DNA from 3 places in the Arthrobacter sp. CDRTa11 genome. Region 2 is predicted to be linked to each of the others. Evidence: riboswitches for the same ligand, from Rfam matches in the RefSeq annotation. Region 2 holds a riboswitch; each other region holds the start of a gene.

What was found. Region 2 has a riboswitch for cyclic di-AMP ahead of F8G81_RS04105 (hypothetical protein). Riboswitches for the same ligand answer to the same signal wherever they lie in the genome.
Region 1: another riboswitch for cyclic di-AMP. It lies ahead of F8G81_RS14020 (hypothetical protein); the one in region 2 lies ahead of F8G81_RS04105 (hypothetical protein).
Region 3: another riboswitch for cyclic di-AMP. It lies ahead of F8G81_RS04685 (M23 family metallopeptidase); the one in region 2 lies ahead of F8G81_RS04105 (hypothetical protein).

The regions. Positions count from the first base shown of each region.
Region 1 is NZ_CP044532.1:3,118,677-3,121,945, reverse strand. It holds gene F8G81_RS14025 (NUDIX hydrolase) at 1-25, shown strand, start outside; gene F8G81_RS14020 (hypothetical protein) at 270-1,631, opposite strand; cyclic di-AMP (ydaO/yuaA leader) riboswitch at 1,634-1,817, opposite strand; gene F8G81_RS14015 (acyltransferase family protein) at 1,918-3,033, opposite strand; gene F8G81_RS14010 (protein adenylyltransferase SelO) at 3,233-3,269, shown strand, end outside.
Region 2 is NZ_CP044532.1:871,782-875,050, reverse strand. It holds gene F8G81_RS04115 (response regulator transcription factor) at 1-18, shown strand, start outside; gene F8G81_RS04110 (sensor histidine kinase) at 106-1,569, shown strand; cyclic di-AMP (ydaO/yuaA leader) riboswitch at 1,674-1,848, shown strand; gene F8G81_RS04105 (hypothetical protein) at 1,854-2,597, shown strand; gene F8G81_RS04100 (YdeI/OmpD-associated family protein) at 2,675-3,118, shown strand; gene F8G81_RS04095 (HAD-IA family hydrolase) at 3,099-3,269, opposite strand, start outside.
Region 3 is NZ_CP044532.1:1,004,554-1,007,822, reverse strand. It holds gene F8G81_RS04690 (C40 family peptidase) at 1-302, opposite strand, end outside; cyclic di-AMP (ydaO/yuaA leader) riboswitch at 373-534, opposite strand; gene F8G81_RS04685 (M23 family metallopeptidase) at 678-1,499, opposite strand; cyclic di-AMP (ydaO/yuaA leader) riboswitch at 1,510-1,753, opposite strand; gene F8G81_RS04680 (metal-dependent transcriptional regulator) at 1,897-2,592, opposite strand; gene serC (phosphoserine transaminase) at 2,996-3,269, shown strand, end outside.

The DNA.
Region 1 (3,269 bases), 2.2 Mb from region 2:
GCCCCTCATGCGGCCGCGTGACTGACGCCCGGCAGGTCAGCTGGCGCTGCCGCGACCACCGGCGGCTGGCGACCGCTGGCTCTGCCACCCGACGGATGGCGCGGAGACTGCTCTAAGGAGCCGTGAATTAACGAGAACAGCCCCCGCTCGCGAATGATGCGCGCGGGGGCTGTTTCTGATTGAGAGGTTGTTGAGAGTTAGGTGTGCGCCATTCCTGGTGGATTGGGACAGTCTGTTGGTTTGGAGGCCTGCCCGGGTGCCCCTGTTGCTCAGTACCAGTTGTTGGCGGCGCGGAACTCCAGGGCTTTGGCCGGGGAACCATGGCGCTGCTTGATGTAGCTCAAGCCTCGCTCCACCTGGCTGGGCCGCCACTTGGTTGACGTGTCCCAGAGGGCGTTGAGGGCATTCATCTGTTCCGGACCCCATCCATACGACGCAAGGCGGCCGCTGGCATATGAACGCGTGTCCACTGCTTCTTCTGCCGTGCCGCCATCGGCTGCGGACGGCACAGCTGTTGCCGTCGGCGAGGGAGCCACTGATGCGGTCATTGGCGCGGGTGCAGCGGTGGTGGCCGGAACTGGTGTGGTGGTGGGTGCCGGCACAGCGGGGGCTGGTGCCGGTGACGCAGGTGGTGCGGTCGTCGGGGCAGGTGTGCCCGCCGGGGCCTGCGCTGCCGGCGGCGCGGCAGGCGATGCCGGTGCCATGGCAGGAGGCTGAAGGTTTACGGACGGGCCTGTCGACGGCGGAACTGCGGCGGGGGAAGCAGCTACGATTCCGGCCAGGGTGGGCGCGTCAACCGGCATGGGAAGGTCGGCGACGGTTGGCAGCGAGGAGGCAAGTGAACCGCCGGCCGCGGGTACGTCAGTGGTGCCGGGAACGGCCTCTGCCGGCCCGCTGCCCGCTGTGCCCGGGGGAGTGGAGGTGCCTGGCGTGGGGGCGGTGCGGCCGTTCACATATGTGGGCCGGGATCCCATCGTGGCCCGTGTTGCGTCCTTTCCAGCCGGGGCGTCCTGGGCGGACGCCTCCTTACCGAAAAAGGGCAGTTCGGTGGCTTGGCTGGCGGTACCGACGGCAAGCACCACGGCCAGGGCGCCGGTAACGACTGCCATCCGGTGACCCATGACCCGAACCGAAGCTGCTTTCCTCAGGATGGCCTGGGGATCGGAGCTGAAGGCGGCGGCTCTCTGCGGGGTTAGTGTCGGGGCAGGAACGTCGTTGGCGGCCGCACCACGTGCAGCCTCCTCGGGCTTCCCGGCCTCGCGTCGCGCCCTCCCGCGCCGGAGCGCTGTGGGAGCAGCACTGGGCGCCGGCGTAGCCAGGACTGCGGGTGCGGCTGTGAGTCCGTTTTCCGGAGCGGGACTCGAGGACGCTACGACGGGAAGTGCTTCGGTTGCGGGAGATGCTGCCTCCGCCCTGGGCGCTGATTGCGGTGCAGGCGGCACCTCGAAGGCCGGGCGCCTGTCCCTGCTTCGTCGCAGTGCCGCGGAGGCCTGTCCCGCGGGGGAAGACCCGGCGTCTGGCTTTTCCGCTTCGGAACTCGTTGGGGTGAGTGGAGTGGTGATGGCGTGCGCAGTGTCTGCGCGGTGTCGCCCGGCCCGAAAAGGGCGCGACTGATCCAGCGAACGGGACATGATGGTTGCCTCTCAACGCCTGCGGAGTTAGCTGTCGGGTTCGGAAGAGGTCAACCGGCCGGCACGTTAAACGTGACGGCTTCACCCCAAGGGCCGCTGGGCAGCGGCCCGAAGACTGTGGGTCCCCCGTCTCTGCCTTAATGTGTCGGGAGTCCGGGATGTGGCAGAGCTCGGCGTCAGCCCGGACGCGGCCCGATCTAGATGGGCCACCCCAAAACCGTACAGGAACAGCCCCCTAAAGTCACGTTTAGGTAACAAGGAAATCCGGGTCGGTGCGTCACCTTGCTCATCCCCGCATTTCAGCGGCCTGCCAAGTGTTCCATCGCTCCTCGTAGTACCTGTCAAAGCGGGCACGAGCCATCCGTCCCAGCCTCTCCACGGTGTGCCAGCTGATAAACGCCACCAGGAGGGTCAGCAGGATCGCCGCCACAGCCACGAGTGGCGGCAGATCCGCCGTCGAGCCTCCGTTGAGCCAGAGAATGACGATGTAGTTCCAGAGGTACGCCGAGTACGAAATTGTGCCCAGGGCCTGCAAGGCGCGGGTCCACGCCGGCATCATCTTAGTTCGCGACGCGGCCAGCACCACCAGGACGGCGGCGGCGGCCATGGCCAGCGGCCCGCCAAGGAAGAAGAAGGCCGGCGACTCGTTGGCCTTGGGGACGAAAACCAGGGTGGCCAGGACAAATACGGAGGTCAGCAGCGCTGCCTGCCGGAGACGGTGGCCTTTGAACCAGCCGAAAATATGGACACGGTACATCCGCACGCCGGACCCCACGATCAGCCCGAGGCCCCACGTCGTGGGCAGGGCATAAACCAAGGAGTGAAGCTGCGGGGCGAGGATGAGCATCGCCAGCACGCTCGCCGTCATCAGCGAAAGGACGACGGCGGCAGACCAGCCCAGCAATCTTCCCTGGCGGTGCCGCCGCATCGCGAAGAGCAGCAGCGCCGGCCAAATCAAGTAGAACTGTTCTTCCACCGCCAGGGTCCAGAGCGGTCCGATGGCCATGCTGACATCGAAGGGCAACGGCAGGTCCTTCAGGTAACCGAAACCTGCCAGCAGGGTGTAGCCGATGATTCCCTTTGACCTGTCCCCGAGCACGTCTGCAGTCAACTCAACGACGGCGTACACACCAAGGAAGGCCACCAGCGCAGGGAGCAGCCGGAAGGCACGGTGGGCGTAAAAGCGTCCGTACCGGATCCTGCGATGCCTTTCCACGTCCTTAAGCAGCACGCCGGTGATCAGGTAACCGCTCAAGACGAAGAAGACAATGACGCCGACGATGCCGGCACCCTGGAATATTCCGGGCCAGGAATGCCCCAAAAGTACGGCACCAACCGCGGCACCGCGAAGAACGTCCAGGCCATCGAGCCGGGGCAGCACCGTGGTTCGCGGAGCAGCCACTGCCGCGGGTCTATCGATAAGTAAGGTCACATATCCTCCGGGAGCCTCTGCACGGGCGGTTCCAGGTTCAGCTCAATCAAGGCAAAACCAACCCTTGTCTGACGTGAATGTGATTGTGGCGAGCGTGCGCCGTCTTCCAGTCTCTCGGACTTTTCTGGACGAAACCTGACGGTCAGGGCATCGCCGCTATCCTTAAGAGATGACTGCCGCAGCTGAATCCACCGTTGTCCTTGACG
Region 2 (3,269 bases):
ATCAAGCCTGCGGACTAGGCGGTGTCCTTGCCCTCGCACTCATCCTCGTCCGCATCGGCAGCGGGACCGGCACCGGCACCGGCACCCAAGGATGACCGCAACTGGCTGAGGCCCGGCACCTGGCACCTGCGCACCCGGCTGGTTCTGCTGGCCATGGCCCTCCTGGTTGCCATCTGCGGTGCCGTGGGCCTGTTCACCTACGCGTCCATGGATTCATTCCTCACCCGCCAGCTCGATGACCAGCTCAGCCAGGCGGCGGAACGCTCCAACGCTCCCGGCAGGCCGCCGATGGGCGGCTTCAATGGCGGGCGTGATCCCCTTGACGCCCGGGGACAGAGCGTTGGCACCCTCAATGCCCGCATCCTCGGCGGGCAGGTCAACAGTGCCGGCTTCCTCGCCTCAGACACCACCCGCGCACCACTCTCCACCCGAGACAAAGAGGTCCTGCTGACCTTGGCACGCAACGGGGATCCGGTGGACCGGACGTTGTCCAACGGCAACTACAGGCTGGTGGCCGAGGAAACCTCGTTCGGCGATGTCCTGGTCACGGGACTCCCCCTGGCCGGCAAGGAAAGCACCCTGTCATCGCTGGTGTGGACCTTTGTCTTTGTGTCTCTGGGCGGCCTGGTGCTTATCGGACTGGCAGGAACTGTGCTGATCCGGCGCACCATGCAACCGCTGGAACAGCTCTCCGAAGTTGCCACCCGCGTTTCCCGGCTTCCCCTCGACGCCGGCGAGGTAGCCCTCGCGGTGCGGGTCCCGCCGTCGAACGCCAATCCCCGGACTGAAGTGGGCAGCGTCGGGCATGCCCTCAACCTCATGCTGGACAACGTAGCCCGGGCATTGGAGGCCAGGCAGCAGAGCGAAACCAAAGTGCGGCAGTTCGTCGCCGATGCCTCACATGAACTCCGCACCCCGTTGACAGCCATCCGCGGTTACACCGAACTGATGCGGATGACCGAGGACTTCACTCCGGACGGCCAGAAGTCGCTGGCCCGGGTGCAGAGCCAGTCCGAACGGATGACCACCCTGGTGGAGGACCTGCTCCTGCTCGCCAGGCTGGACGCAGGCCAGTCCCTGAAGCTTGCCGAGGTTGACCTCACGCAACTGGTCATCGAGACCGTCAGCGACGAGAAGGTCATCGCTCCTGCCCACAACTGGCACCTGGAACTCCCCGACGAGCCCGTGCTGGTCAACGGCGATGCGCCGCAGCTTCGCCAGGTGCTGGTGAACCTGCTTTCCAATGCCCGCAAGCACACGGCCCCCGGCACCACTGTTGTCACCGGGGTCACGACGTCGCCTGACGGCAGCGCCGTCGTAACGGTAACGGACGACGGCGGTGGCATCCCGACGGAGTTCCTGGACCAGGTTTTCTCCCGGTTCGCCCGCGCAGACGCGTCCCGTGCGGGCAACGCACCTGGATCAGGTCCCGCGGCTTCGGAAGGAACCAGCGGACTGGGCTTGGCGATAGTCCAGTCAATCGTGGAGGCGCACGGCGGAACGGTAACGGTGAGGTCACAACCGGGCTTCACCGAGTTCAGCTTGCGACTTCCCATCATTGCCCGCTAAGCGCAAGCCAACACACCGTCGTCGTGATCTCTGTTACCTAAATGTGACTTAAGCGGCAGTCTCCTGTACCGTCGATGGGGTGCGGTTCCCGTTCGGGCCGTATATTCCGGATGACGCCAAGCTCTGCCGCTTCCCGGATTCTTCTTGACCAGGCAGAGGCGGGGGACCCACAGTCCCGGGCAGTGAATGCCCTTGGGGTTAAGCCAGCACGTGATTTTCCGTGTGGCCGGATGCCCTCATCCGAACCCGACAGCTAACTCCGCAGGTGTGAGAGGCGATCCATCATGTCTGAATTCAAGGTAGAACCACGCCCTAAAACCGGGCAGTCCGAATCCCACGGCCGTCACAAGCTCCGCCTGACGGTGGCAGCCTGGCCCGCCGCCACCATGTCCAGGCTGGCAAAAATACCCTCCCTGGGCAAGCGCACAGCCGTTCTTGTCACCGCCGGTGCATTGCTGGTGGGAGTCGGCGCCGCCGGCCAGGCGTCCGAATCCATCACCCGGGTGTCGGCCGTCGAGTCCCAATCCGCCCCCGCCGCAGCTCCCGCTGACTCCGATTTGAGCGTCGAGAAGACCGAGGTCCAGGCGCCGCCCGCTCCCGCTCCCGCCCCTGCCGAGGTTGCTCCGCCGGCACCAGCGCCTGCCCCCGAGCCCGCACCGGCACCCGCCCCGGCGCCGGCCCCGGCGCCCGAGCCTGCTCCTGCGCCTGTTGTTGCCGTCAATGATCCCGCGGGAGCCCAGGCCTACGCGGCCAGCCAGCTGGGATCGTATGGCTGGGCACCTGACCAGATGCAGTGCCTCAAGACGCTCTGGACCAAGGAGTCCGACTGGACCACCACGGCGATGAACCCGAGCAGCGGGGCGTACGGCATTGTCCAGTCACTGCCCGCCGAGAAAATGGCGAGCGCCGGTGGAGATTACCTCACCAACTACCGCACGCAGATCAACTGGGGCCTGAACTACATCCAGGAGCGCTACCAGTCACCATGTGGTGCCCTGAACTTCCACCTGTCGAACAACTGGTACTAGGCAACCGGCAGGTTTTGGCCCGCTCAAAACAAGTGGCTTTCTGGTGACACCCAGGGCCGGGGCGGGATACTGGGACCATGAAATTCACCACCACCATCCTGGGCAGCGGCAACAAGGCGGCCATTGAGGTTCCGGAGGAAGTTGTCGGCGCGCTGGGCGCCGGCAGGAAGCCGCCGGTGGTGGTGACCATCAACGGCAAAAGCTACCGCAGCAGCATCGCCGTGATGGGCGGGCAGAACATGGTTGGAGTGAGCACCGCCAACCGGGAACTCACCGGGGTTTCGGCCGGCGACACCGTTGAGGTGGACGTTGAGCTGGACACGCAGCCCCGCGTCATCGAGGTTCCGGACGATCTTGCCGCCGCCCTCGCTGCCGAACCCGAGGCGCAGGCATTCTATGCCACGCTGAACTACAGCACCCAGCGGCGGTACGTTGAACCGCTGGCGGAGGCGAAGACGGCGGAAACCAGGGCCCGCCGGATAGCCAAGGTGGTGTCAGACCTCAAAGCCGGAAAGAAATGACCCTCGCGCCCGCTGCGTCTGTTTCCACGGCAACCGAAACGTCGCTGTAGTCGGAAATGTGCAGCACGCCGTCCGGCAGCGGACCGGTGTTCGGGCCCACCGCCACCGTGCGGATGCCCGCAGCCAGCCCGGCAGCAATTCCGGCAGGCGC
Region 3 (3,269 bases), 130 kb from region 2:
GTGGTAGCCGTTGCTCCGGATGCCCGCGTGGCCGTCTCAGTAGACTGCGGACGCACGGTTTCGATCTTCGGAGCAGCCGTGGTCTTGACCACGGGACGCTCGAAGGACACCGTAGCGGTGGGTGCAGCCGTAACGGCAAGTGCAGGCTGCGCGGAACCAGACTCCGTGGAAGCGGAGATGCCCGCGGTGGTGTCGGCGGCGTTGGCCGGAAGCCCCATGCTCAGGATCAGGCCTGATGCGGCTGCAATGACAGCAGCCTGGCGACCTACGGTCCCGGCATTTGCACTAACAGCCTTGGACACGGAGTCCAATGGGTTGGTACGAACCGTTTGCGCACGGTGGCGCGCAGAATTATGGCGTGAAGACACGAAGGTAGCCTCTCCCAATGCCTGCGAGGTGAGCTGTCGGATTCGGATGGGAGTCACCCGGCCGCGCTGCTTCCTGGGAAGCTTTGCGACTTAACCCCAAGGCCTTCATAAATCGAAGACCAAAATTGGTTCCCCCGCCCCTGCCAGACGATGTCATGCGAACGGACCTTGAGCGGTGGCAGAGCTAGGCAATCCACTCAAGAGCGTCAACTTCGGAAAAGTTGACGCGCTTTAGACGTTACAACAGTTTAGAGCGAATGTCACATTCAGGTCACGGCATGTCACAGCGATTTGAGAGTTTTCCATCACTTAAAGCCATCCGGTGGGATCGACGACTTCTCCGTTGACCTGCACCTCAAAGTGAAGGTGGCAGCCGGTAGAAGCCCCGGTGGTGCCGCTGAGCGCCACAACTTCGCCCCTGGTGACGGTTTGGCCCACGTGGACGTTGAACGAGGAGAGGTGGTTGTACGTGGTCTCCAGGCCGTTGCCATGGTCCACCACAACACGGTTGCCGCCGCCGTAGGGATGCCAGCCGGCAAAGGTCACGGTGCCGCTCGCGGCTGCCAGGACCGACGTTCCGCACTGGGCCACATAATCCTGGCCGCGGTGGAAGTCGCCGGAACCACCGGTAATGGGACTGACGCGGTAACCGAACGGAGAGGCGGTCACGAGTGAAGCCAGCGGTGCACCCAGGCTGCCGGCGGATGCGGCGCGGGTGATTGAACCCGCAGACTGCGCGCTCAGCAGCTGCTTGAGCTTGCCATCCGGATCGCCCTGCGTCACCACGGAGGAGCGGCTGAAGTCGATCTGCGCACCCGCCTCTGCGGAAATTTCAGGTTGCGGCAAGACTGAGGCGGCTGAGGTTGCAGTCTGGCCGACAGCAGGGGTGGCCATGACGGGGCCGGTTGCGGGAACCGTGACCGTGAGGACCAGGCCGGTGGCGGCGAGGGCAATCCCGGCCTTCTGCCCTACGCCGCTGGCCGCGGCAAAATCGCTGATTTGCTGGAACGGACCACGCCGGCGGCGCGCATCACGTTGGGGGTCGCGTGGTCTGTTCGCGGCAAGAACCTCGGCAACCCGGGGCGCCGAAGGCGGGCCGGCGGCGCGACGGCGGCCCCTGGAATTTTGCATGGTCAAGAACGGTTCCTCTCTGGGTAGCCTGCGAAGTTAGCTGTCGGATTCGGGTCAGAGAGTTCAAAGACCCGGTCCGCCGTAAGCAAGCTTCGGCACAGAGATATCCCGTAGGATCCTTCGCTGGAAGAGGCTTGCCGCTGACGGACTTCACCCCAAGGCAGCCTTTCGGCTGCCGGTTGTGGTTCCTCCGCCTCTGCCAGTTAAGTGACTCGTGCACCTGATCCGCTGGCAGAGCTCGGCTCCAGATCAGGTAACGCTTTAGTATCAACGCTTGGGGATCAACTATAGGCGATTAAAGCCCGTGTAACAATTCCGTTATCTTTTATGTGCTCGCTCACAACAAGGCAACGGGGCCCCGCCGCGGGCCCCGGATTTGTCCCTCGATTAGGCTAAATCAGCCGACAGAAACAAAGACGTGGGCCGCTACTTCCGGCGGCAACTCCAGCGCCCCCTCTATCCCGGGCACGCGGACGGAAATGTACTCCCCGACGCGCTCAAGGGAGACGGAGGCTCCCGGCCGAATCCCGCCCTCGTCGAGTTGAACCAGCAACTCTGGCTCCACCTGGATTGGCTCGGCAAGGCGGCTGACAGTCACCTGGGAGCCCTGGCCGTAACCCTTCATCGCGTCCAGGAGATTAATCACACCGTCTGCGATCCCACTGGGCTCTGCACCACCAAGGGCCGCCAGACCGGGGATGGGGTTGCCATAAGGGGATTCAGTGGGGTGGTCCAGCATTTCATAGATGCGCCGCTCCACCCGTTCGCTCATCACGTGTTCCCAGCGGCAGGCCTCGTCATGGACATATGCCCAATCCAGGCCAATCACATCAGCAAGGAGCCGTTCCGCGAGCCGGTGCTTGCGCATGACTTCGATGGCGCGCTTGCGGCCGATTGTCGTGAGTTCCAGGTGACGATCTCCGGAGACCACCACCAGGCCGTCCCGCTCCATCCGCCCAATGGTCTGGGACACCGTGGGGCCGGAGTGGCGCAGCCGTTCAGCGATGCGGGCCCGAAGAGCGACAATGTTCTCTTCCTCAAGCTCCAAAATGGTCCGAAGATACATCTCCGTAGTATCGATCAGATCCGTCATCCAGCTCAGCTCCCTCGAGCGCAGTACCTTGGGCAATCCCATCCGTATCGCCCACCCACAGCGACGTAGTCCGTTGAAAAGCTTAGCCTATTTTGAGTTTGTCCGGATAATTTCGCCACCCCCTGTCAGGGTCAATTTCGCGTCAGTTCTCAGGGCGGGTATTCTCCTGGCGCCCTCCGCAAGTGCTGCCCTGGAGCTTGCGCATCATGTCTCCCGCACTCCCCTGCCACCTTTCACCGGAGGTCGCAGGGCAGGTCTCAATGACCGGACTATGACGGTCCGGTTCCCGCCGCATCTGGCTGTCAGGCAGAATAAGGGAGGTCCATAATTGCAGTCACTGCTGACTGCCCGCCACCCCACCGTCCCGGACGTGAAGTGCGTCCACGCCGAAATTGGAGCCCCTGTGAGCGAAACCAGCATCACTATTCCCGCCGACCTCCTGCCAAAGGACGGACGGTTCGGTGCCGGACCTTCAAAAGTCAGGCCGGAACAAATCGAGGCGCTTTCCGCTGCATCCACCACGATTCTTGGTACGTCGCACCGTCAGGCCCCGGTCAAGAACCTGGTGGGCTCTGTCCGTGAGGGCCTGAACCAATTCTTCCGCGCCCCCGAGGGGTATGAGGTTGTCCTGGGCGTGGGTGGCTCCACGGCCTTCTGGGATGTTGCCAGCTTTGGCC